DNA from 2 places in the Helicovermis profundi genome. Region 2 is predicted to be linked to the other one. Evidence: riboswitches for the same ligand, from Rfam matches in the RefSeq annotation. Region 2 holds a riboswitch; the other holds the start of a gene.

Region 1 (5,465 bases), 770 kb from region 2:
AATGTAAGTGTTCAACAGTTTGCCCACCATCGTCACCAACATTGGTAACTAACCTAAATCCACTTTCATCAACACCCAGTTCTTTTGCAAGATCTTTAATTTTTGTCATAATATAAGTTACATATTCTATAGACTTTGAATCTAAATCAACAATTGAATTAATATGAATTTTGGGAACTATTAAAATATGTACTGGCGCAACTGGATTCAAATCATAAAAAGCCAAAATTTTATCATCTTCATAAGCTTTTTTTGATGGAATTTCTCCATTTACAATTTTACAAAAGATACAATCGCTCAAATTATCACCTCTTATTTTTTTTTACGCTATATAAGTTTTCCAAGTAAAATACCATCTTTTATACCAACAATATTTACTTTATAAACTTTTCCTTTTAAAGTTTTACTATTTTCTACAATTACTCTAAGGTAATTTTTAGATATACCTTCCACATACTTCTTGTTTTTTTCGTAATATCCTTCAAATAAAATTTCTAAATTTTGATTTACCATATTTTTTTGAAATTTATCTTCAAGATTCTTTGTAAGTTCAATAAGGCTCTCGCTTCTACTATGTTTAATACTATTCATTATTTGATTTTCCATTAATGCGGCTTTGGTACCTTCCTTTGGAGAATATTGAAATACATGTACTTGGCTAAAGCCAACTTTTTTCACAAATTCTAAAGTTTCTTCAAATTCCATATCTGTTTCACCAGGAAATCCGACTATAATATCAGTAGTAATAGCTGCGTTATTAAAACTTGAATAAATCAGATTAGCTGTATTTAAGTACTCTTTGGAAGTATATTTTCTATTCATTCTCTTTAGAACTCCATCAGACCCACTTTGAAGCGACAGATGAAAATGTGGGCAAAATGATTTTACTTTTTTGAGTCTTTCTATAAAATCATTTTCAAAAAGTCTAGGTTCTACAGAGCTCATTCTTAATCTTTCAAGGCCATCAACTTTATCAGCTAATTCTATTAGATCAATCAAAGAAAAGTTTTTTAAGTCCTTTCCATAAGAAGCTATATGAATCCCTGTTAATACGATTTCTTTGTATCCATGTTCAACTAACCTTTTAACTTCTGCAATTACATTTTCAGGACTACGACTTCTAATATTTCCCCTTGCATATGGAATGATACAATATGTGCAGTACTGATTACATCCATCTTGAACTTTTATAAACGCTCTCGTTTTTTCCTTAATTGCATCAATCTTAATTTCTTCAAATTCTTTTATTTCCATAATATTTGATACAAGACATTTAACTTCATTTTCTTTTAGATTTTCGATATATTCTACAATTTTTTTTCTCTCATTAGTTCCGAGTATTAGATTTACACCTTCAATATTTTTAATATCATTGGGGTTAACCTGAGAATAACAACCAACTACAGCAATAATTGCATCCGGATTATTTCTCTTAGATTTTCTAATAAATTGCCTTGATTTCTTATCACCTAAGTTTGTTACTGTGCACGTATTAATAATATAAATATCTGCTATTTGATCTTTACCAACAATTTCATACCCGCTTTTTTCAAACATTTCTGCCATAGCTTCGCTTTCATATTGATTTACTTTACAACCTAGAGTGTGTATATGAACGCTTTTTCTTCTTTTATCTTTAATAATAAATTTTTCTTCTTTTATATATGCATTAATTTGTTTTTCTTTTTTTATATCCACGACAATTTTCTCCTTAAAAACATATCACCAAATTCCTTACAATGAATATAATCTATCACAAGGAGAAAGTTTTTTCAAATTTTATTATATTATACTTAACATCTCATCTTTATTTAATGGTTTAGAAATTAGATATCCTTGGCCAAGTTCACATTTCATAGTTTTAAGCAGACTTAGCTGTTTTTCTGTTTCTATACCTTCTGCTATAGTAATTAAACCTAATTCCTTCGACAAATTAATAATAGATTTTACAATTATAAATGCTTTATTTTCATTTACGATCCTATCTATATAACTTTTATCAAGTTTCAATATATCAAAAGGTAGTTTACTTAAATAATTAAGAGAAGAGTATTCCGTACCAAAATCGTCAAGCGACATTATAAATCCTATTTTTTTTAATTCTTTCATAATTTTGAAAGCAGTATCTACATTTCTTATTATAGAATATTCAGTAATTTCAATTATAATTTGCTCAGGGTTAATTCCATAAACATCTATCATATCTTTTAAATACTGAATAAAGTCATTAGAATAAAATGATTTTGTGGATATGTTTAAGGAAAATTTTATTTTATCATTATCATTTGCCACTTCTTTAATACTACTAAATGTCCTCTCCACAACCCATTTGTCAATCTCGATTATTTGGTTTGTTTTTTCTGCAAGTCCTATAATATACCCAATATTCTTTTTACTTGTTGGATTAGACGGCCACCTTAATAATATTTCAAAATCTTTAATTTTTTTTGTTTCTATATTAAAAATAGGCTGAAAATTAAGTTTAAATTCATCTCTGGCTATTGCTTTATTAATTAGTTCAAATAATAATTGTTCTTCTTTAATTTTTGTTTTATACCTTATATTATAAAAAACGTGATTATTTTTACCTCTTTTTTTTGCTTCATTCAGCGCTATATCAGAATCCTGATGAAGCTCTTCTATTTTGCTTCCATCTTTTGAACATGTTGTTATTCCAACACTACATGTTGTAGAATAATCAAAATTTTCAAGTGTAATTTTTTTATTTACAATTTTATTTATTCGATCAATAGTTTTTATAATATCGTTATAATCTGTAGTTTTTTCAATAAATATAAAACCATCACCATAACCCCTATATGCTCCAATGTTACTAATATTTTTAAATTCGTCAGCAATTTTCATTAAATATTCATTTCCAAATTTATGTCCATGTATATTATTTAGTAATTTAAAATTATCAAGTCCCATTAAATATAGGGTAAAATCAACTCCAGCATTGTATAAATCAACAACATCACGCCTAAGAGTATAGTTGTTACCGAGTTTTGTAATAGGATCAACAATTTCAAATTCATTTATTTTATTATCAATATGTTTTTCTCTAATTATACCAATTGAAACGACGGCGAAATCATCAATGGATTCATCTAAAATAAGGCTATTACTCCACAAAACATCAATAATATGATTATATTTAGTCCTTATTTGATTTTCGTGGTTATGAAATTTTCCATCTTTTTTTAATCTTGAAATCATATTTGTAATTCTAAATTTTTCAAATTCAGGGATTAAAAACTCAGTCCACTTTTTTCCAATAATTTCTTTGCTGTAACCTAATTTTTCCAAAAAATATTCATTTGTAAATATTATTTCTCCGTCACTATTCCAAATCAAAATTAAGATCTCGTTATTATCATAAATTTTTTTATATAAATTACTATCAAATTGCAAATCATCTATGATTTTTTTTATACTAGCATTATTAACTAATTCCATTGCAACTTCACCAACTTTCTTTTTTAAAATTTTTTAGCTAAACATATTTTTTATTATACTACTTATAATAAAATTTTGTTTCATTTAATAAAATCTCGGCTAAAACTAAATCAATTTTAACTTTGTAATCACACTTTTCCATAGAGCTTAAAATTATCTTATCAAAATGTTTTTTAAAAGTATCAAGATTAATTTCATCAAAATATACCTTATATTCTTTACACAATGTAATAATTTTAGTAAATCTATTCATTCTTTTATCATCAACACAATTAATCATATACTTTAAATCTTCTCTAATTCTTTGCTTTATTTCTTTTTCGTGTTTTCTATCAATTATATATACCATTTTTACTCCCTTCATAACAAAAAACTACTTCAAAATAAGCTGAAGTAGTTTTTTTTGCAACTGGCTACCATCGTCTTCACTTTAGGTCCTTTAGTTTTGCGTCCTCACTTTTCAGTAAGTTTGCCGATATTTAATTTTCCATATTTAAAATTCATTTTACTTTCTTATTTATATTAACAATTTTTTTATTATAAATCAATGTAAATAATTAGCATTAAATCAATATTCCACTTTAACAAGACAAAGTGCTCCCGCCATTGCTTTATGCCCAACATCACTTAGCTCTCCTGAAATAAATGCATTTTCAATAGAATTTAAAGGAAGTTGTTTTAATCCAACTTGTATTAAAGTACCTACAATTAATCTTTCCATATTTAACAAATAACTATTTGCCTTAATAGTTATAATTATTTCATTATTTGTTTCCTTAACATCTAACAAAAATATTTTTTTAACTGGATTTTTTACCTTCCTATTAGTAGTAAAGGCTAAAAAATCGTGTTCACCTTCAATATATTTTTCAGCCTTTTTCATTAATCCAACATTTAAATTTTGAACCATTAAGTTCACATAGTTTCTTTCAAATAAAGGACGATTTTGTGCATTATTTTTCCACAATCGGTATTCGTATGTTGCACTTTTAACTAGATATTTACTTTGAAATCTTTCTTCAACTTTCTCAACATTAATAACTATAATATCATCAGGTAAATATTTTTCAAAATATTCATGTATTTCATTTTTTTTAAAGCTTCCATTTGGTGCTTTGAAATTAACTATTTGTTCTCTCGCATGAACACCAGCCGCAGTGTTAATAGCCCCAATTACTTCAATTTCCTGATTGTAAAGTTTTAATAATATTGTTTCAAGTTTTCCCTCTATACTTTTAGATGGATTATTCTTTTTCTTACTAAAACCCATATATTTATGACCATCATATGCTATTGTCATTTTATAATTTTGCATATTAATCTCCTCAATTTACCCCAAATCACCAATTTCGTATTGAATTATCGATGATATAACAAAGCCTGCAGTTTCTGTCCTAAGAATTCTAGTTCCCAAATTAATAATATATGAATTACTTAGTTCCTTTAAAATATCAATTTCACTTTCTTCGAACCCACCTTCTGGTCCTATCACAATTGCAACTTTTTTAGAATCTATGTTTTTTGACTTAATATCACTAAAAACTTTTTTAATGCCTGTATCTTCATCATTTTCATATGCAATAATAAGTAAATCATAATTTTTAGAAAGTATAACTAATCTATCCATATCAATAGATTCATTTATTTTTGGTATATAAGTTCTCTTCGATTGCTTAGCCGCTGCTTCAGCTATTTTTTGCCATCTTTCTATTTTTTTATTTTCTGATTTTTTATCTTTAAAAAACGTTATACATCTATCAAAATTTACAGCAGTAAAAGTTTTTACTCCAAGTTCCGTGTTTTTTTGAATAATCAAATCCATTTTAGTACTTTTTGGTAAACCTTGATATATATCTATATTAATTGGTGATTCATAAACTTTCTCTATTTTTTCAATAATACGAAATTCTACACTTTCACTTGTAATATTTTGCAATTCACCAAGGTACACTTCACCTGAAGAAACACATATTTCAGCATCATCTCCTAAATTCATTCTTAGCACC
Region 2 (5,465 bases):
AGAAAGAAAAGAAGATAAATTATCGTTAAAATCTAAGGAAGTAGAAGATAAACTTTCTGAAATTTCAAATATGCATGATAAACATATGAAGGAGCTTGAGAGAATTTCAGGCCTTACAACTGAAGAAGCAAAAAATCAATTACTTACAAGTGTTGAAAAAGAAGTTAGACATGAATCTGTAGTATTAATACGCGATACTTTAGGCAAAGCTAAAGAAGAATCAAGTAAAAAAGCTAAAGAAATTTTAGCATTTGCTATTCAAAAATGTGCTGCTGATTTTGTATCTGAAACTACGGTTTCTTTAGTAAACCTTCCAAACGATGAAATGAAAGGAAGAATTATAGGAAGAGAAGGACGTAATATTAGAGCACTTGAATCACTCACAGGAGTTGATTTAATTATCGATGATACACCAGAAGCTGTAATACTATCATCTTTTGATCCTATTAGAAGAGAAATCGCAAGACTTGCACTTGAAAAATTAATAATTGACGGAAGAATTCATCCGACAAGAATTGAAGAAATGGTAGACAAATCAAGAAAAGAAATGGATGCACATATCAAAGAAATTGGAGAAAATGCTACTTTTGATGCTGGTATTCACAATTTACACCCTGAACTTGTAAAGTTATTAGGTAGACTAATGTACAGAACAAGCTATGGTCAAAATGTATTATCACATTCGCTTCAAGTATCATTTTTAGCAGGGGCAATGGCTGCTGAACTTGGAGTTGACGTTAGAATAGCTAAAAGAGCAGGTTTACTTCATGATATAGGTAAATCAATCGACCACGAAGTAGAGGGTACACATATTGAAATTGGTATGAATTTACTTAAAAAATATAAAGAATCACCTGCAGTGATACACGCAATGAGCACACACCATGGTGATTTTGAACCAGAAACAATAGAAGCAATTTTGGTTACAGCAGCAGATGCAGTTTCCGCTGCAAGACCTGGAGCTAGAAGAGAAACACTTCAAACCTATATTAAAAGATTAGAAACTTTAGAAGCAATCGCTTCATCTTATGAAGGCGTTGATAGATCGTTTGCAATACAAGCAGGAAGAGAAATACGTGTTATGGTTATTCCTGAAAAAATTAATGACGATGAAATGGTTCTTATAGCAAGAGAAATTAGTAAAAAAATTGAAAATGAACTTGATTATCCTGGACAAATAAAAGTATCTCTTGTGAGAGAAAGCAGAGTAGTTGAGTATGCAAAATAGTGTTAATTTTTAAAACAAATCCTAACTCAATTTAGATATATTGAGTTAGGATTTTTTATTTTTATATATCTAAGAAATTTATCCGATGCCTTAGAGTTCTAATACCCCCACTACTTAAAAAAGTGGTGGATAAAGAACTCTAAAAAGGCCCTGGATTATGTTTTCTAAGATTCAGTGGGAGTAAAAACTCCCTCTGAATCCAAGAAATTCATTTATGGAGTGCATGTTAAAGTAACGTAAAAAAGAAAAAGATACATATTAAAATATGTATCTTTTTCTTTCTATAGTAAAGGAAGGTAATTGTGTATATTATTTTCTCCAAAATAAAACATTGGTTTTTTTATTCATAGTTGCTTTGAAAGAAATGTCTGTAGTACTAAAGCCTATTGCAAGTACATTGTCATAAGAATCATATAGTGAACCGTAAGTTACAGCGCTTGGAGGCGAAAGCTTATCGTTACTATTACTAGCAGCTTTTGAAAGCGCTTTAATAAATTCTTTTCCGATTTCTTTTGCTCTATTTTTATCAATTTGTTGATTTAGAAGAATTCCAAAACCAATTGTACCTTTTTGTACTACAATTATTGAGTTATCAACTTCAGGATTATCGTTACATATATTTCTTGCATACTCTATCATACTCATGGTAAGTTTTGGAAGATTGTTTCCTTTTTTATCTATAAACATCGAACCATCTAATTTAATCTCTCTATCAAAATTATCCATATCTATATAGATATCTTTATATGGAGACTCTTTGGGTGTTAAGAAATAAATTAGAGTAAAAGATAGTATTGCAACTGCGATGATTAGGCCAATGATTTTTCCAAGGTTTTTATTTATTTTAAATGATTTTTTTTTAGGTTTGTTTTCTATTTCTTTTTTCATTTTCTCATCTAATCTTTCGATTCGTCTTTTGAATTTTTCGCTAGTTCCACCTAATTTTTGATTTTCTATTAATTCAATAGCCTTAAGACAAATATCTTTTGATTCTTGATATCTTTTTTTCTTTTCAAGGATTATTGAAGGTCTCTCATAACAAAAAGATGTATTGGGAAAGTAATTTTGCAAAATTTCTAAATAAATTTTTAGAGATTCACTTTCTTTACCAACCTTATCAAAAATTTTTGCTTTTTCAATTAATTTATACATTTCAGCTAGTCTATTTTTTTCCATATTTTATATTTGATGAAAACATCAAAATCTCCTTTATATATATTTATCCGATGCCTTAGAGCTCTAATACCCCCACTTCTTAAAAAGTGGGGGATAAAGAACTCTAAAAAGGCCCTGGATTATGTTTTCTAAGATTCAGTGGGAGTAAAAACTCCCACTGAATCTTAGAAATTCATTTATGTACTATTTGTAAGTGTTATCGGCATAAATTTAAAAAAAATTATATATTTTAAAAATAAATGATTAAAAATCTTTATTTAGGGTAAGTATCAATTGAGAGGATAACAAGATGTTAATCGTCTATAATGAAATCTTAATAGAAGGTTTCAAGCGAAAAGGCAATTATATTGAAAAGTGTATGCGCAAAACTGTAGGACCTAAATTGTATTATAAGTAATATGACAAGGTAGCCAGATGCCGAATGAAGAGATTATTGACAATTTAATAGAAAAGTAAGTTGTGAATAAACTTTTCTTTCTGTAAAAAGCAAACTCATCGTGAGGTGGGGACGCAAAACTATAGGGTCTTTATTAAAGATAGCCAGATACTGAAGGGAAGAAATATGACAAAGTCATATAAAAGAACTAAAACAATGAAAAGTTTTAGTTACGACGAAAAATGTTTATATTCATTATTGTAACATCAAGTATATAAAAATTATAAAATAAAAGTTATAAACTTAAAAAGTTTTATTAATTTGATGACTGATTTATAAAAAATCAAATCAGAATTAACTACTTTTAATTTATAAATATATATAACTTCATAAGAAATAAAGTCTTATGTTAATGATGTACCAACAATAACAGAATGGAGTTTTCCTCTCAATAATTTTAATATTATAATCAAAAAAACTTTACTTAAATGGTGAAGTTTTTTAGCGTTTTTGAGAATTTATATATTTGATAAAAAAAATACAAAACATATCTTGACAAAATTAGTAGGGTATAATATACTACAAATGAATTCCAAGCTAATTAGTAAGGATTAGATTTGAATTGAAAGTGGGTGTAGTAATGAAATTATCTACAAAAGGACGATATGGTCTTAGAGCAATGTTTGAACTTGCACTAAATTATGAAAAAGGACCTATTTCTCTTCATAGCATATCTAAGCGTCAGGACATTTCGCTTAATTATTTAGAGCAATTATTTTCTCAGCTTAAAAAAGCAGGTCTTGTTAAAAGTGTTAGAGGCAAACAAGGTGGGTACTTTATAGAAAAAGAGCCAAAAGAAATCTTTGTTGGTGAAATTCTTGCTATTTTAGAAGGAGAACTTGCTCCAACAGAATGCGTTAAGGATTTAAGTAAAGATGATAATTGCTCTTATGCAGATTATTGCGTTACCAGAACAATTTACAATGAAATTAAAAAGAGTATACATGATGTTGTTTATTCAATTAATCTACAAGATATGTTAGATGAACATTATGAAAATGTTTTAACAGATATCGATACATCAAAATGCTACTGTTAAAAATAAAAAAGGAGCTTTCTTATGACAAAAAAATTATACTTAGATTATTCGGCTACAACTCCAGTGAAAAAAGAAGTACTAGATGCGATGATTCCTTATTTTACAGAAGTTTTTGGAAATCCATCAAGTATTCATAAGTTTGGTAGAGATGCAAAAGCAATTGTTGCTTCTTCAAGAGAAAAAATTGCTAATTTAATTAATTCAAGAGCAGATGAAGTGTATTTCACAGGTGGTGGATCTGAATCTGATAATTGGGCTATAAAAGGTGTTATGCGAGCGAATAAGAAAAAAGGAAATCATATAATTACTACTAAAATTGAACATCACGCAGTGCTACATACATGTGATTACTTATATAGAGAAGGTTATGAAATAACATATTTGGACGTTGATGAATATGGAATGATAAGTTTAGAAGATTTGGAAAATGCAATTACTGATAAAACTGTATTAATTTCAATTATGTTTATTAATAATGAAGTGGGAACAATGGAACCTATAAAAGAAATTGGAAATATTGCAAGAAAACATGGAGTTATTTTTCATACAGACGCTGTTCAGGCACTTGGAAATGTTAAAATAGATGTTGATGATTTTAATATTGATTTACTTTCAATGTCATCGCATAAAATATATGGTCCAAAAGGCATTGGTGCTCTTTATATTAGAAAAGGTATTAAAATTCATAATTTAATCGAAGGTGGAGCTCAGGAAAAGAAAAGAAGGGCTGGTACAGAAAACGTAGCGGGAATAGTTGGATTTGCAAAAGCTGCTGAAATAGCTGGAGAAAATTTAGATGCTCATATTGAAAAATTAGTTTATTTAAGAGAAAGACTTGTTAAAGGTATAATGGATAATATTGATTATGTCAAGTATAATGGACATCCTACTAAAAGGCATCCTGGTAATGTAAATGTGTGCTTTGAATTTATTGAGGGTGAATCGCTGCTTCTAAGTTTAGATTTAGTTGGTATAGCGGGTTCAAGTGGTTCAGCTTGTACATCAGGTTCTCTTGATCCTTCACATGTTTTACTAGCTCTTGGTTTAACTCATGAAATAGCGCATGGTTCTTTAAGACTTACAATTGGTGATTTTACAACTGAAGAAGATGTAGATTATGTAATAAAAGAATTACAACCAATTGTTCATAGATTAAGAATAATGTCACCACTTTATGATAAAGTTATTAAAGGAGGAAAATAATATGTATACAAATACAGTGATGGATCATTTTACTAACCCAAGAAATGTTGGTGAAATAGAAAATGCGGATGGTATGGGCGAAGTAGGTAATGTTAAATGTGGAGATATCATGAGAATGTATCTTAAAATAGAAGGAGATATTATTGTTGATGTTAAGTTTAAAACTTTCGGATGTGGATCTGCAGTTGCATCTTCAAGTATTTCAACTGAATTAATAAAAGGAAAAACGATTAAAGAAGCTTTAGCTCTTACAAATAGAGAAGTTATTACAGCGCTTGGTGGTCTCCCACCAGTAAAAGTACATTGTTCAGTTCTTGCTGAACAAGCAATAAAAGCGGCTATTTTAGATTATGCCAATAAAAATAATTTGGTTTTTGAAGAAT

What was found. A riboswitch is a leader RNA that binds a small molecule or an ion and turns the genes downstream of it on or off. The one in region 2 is predicted to bind cyclic di-GMP.
Region 1: linked by a shared signal. The riboswitch ahead of AACH12_RS10155 (hypothetical protein) and the one ahead of AACH12_RS06540 (RrF2 family transcriptional regulator) in region 2 are both predicted to bind cyclic di-GMP.

Annotation. Positions count from the first base shown of each region.
Region 1 is NZ_AP028654.1:2,256,241-2,261,705, forward strand. Features, by position in the region: gene AACH12_RS10140 (histidine triad nucleotide-binding protein) at 1-301, opposite strand, end outside; gene mtaB (tRNA (N(6)-L-threonylcarbamoyladenosine(37)-C(2))-methylthiotransferase MtaB) at 328-1,698, opposite strand; gene AACH12_RS10150 (sensor domain-containing protein) at 1,783-3,459, opposite strand; gene AACH12_RS10155 (hypothetical protein) at 3,518-3,808, opposite strand; cyclic di-GMP riboswitch class I at 3,861-3,943, opposite strand; gene AACH12_RS10160 (tRNA pseudouridine synthase A) at 4,028-4,774, opposite strand; gene AACH12_RS10165 (RsmE family RNA methyltransferase) at 4,790-5,465, opposite strand, start outside.
Region 2 is NZ_AP028654.1:1,488,354-1,493,818, forward strand. Features, by position in the region: gene rny (ribonuclease Y) at 1-1,228, shown strand, start outside; gene AACH12_RS06535 (hypothetical protein) at 1,538-2,404, opposite strand; cyclic di-GMP riboswitch class I at 2,732-2,826, shown strand; cyclic di-GMP riboswitch class I at 2,880-2,956, shown strand; gene AACH12_RS06540 (RrF2 family transcriptional regulator) at 3,421-3,879, shown strand; gene nifS (cysteine desulfurase NifS) at 3,901-5,082, shown strand; gene nifU (Fe-S cluster assembly scaffold protein NifU) at 5,084-5,465, shown strand, end outside.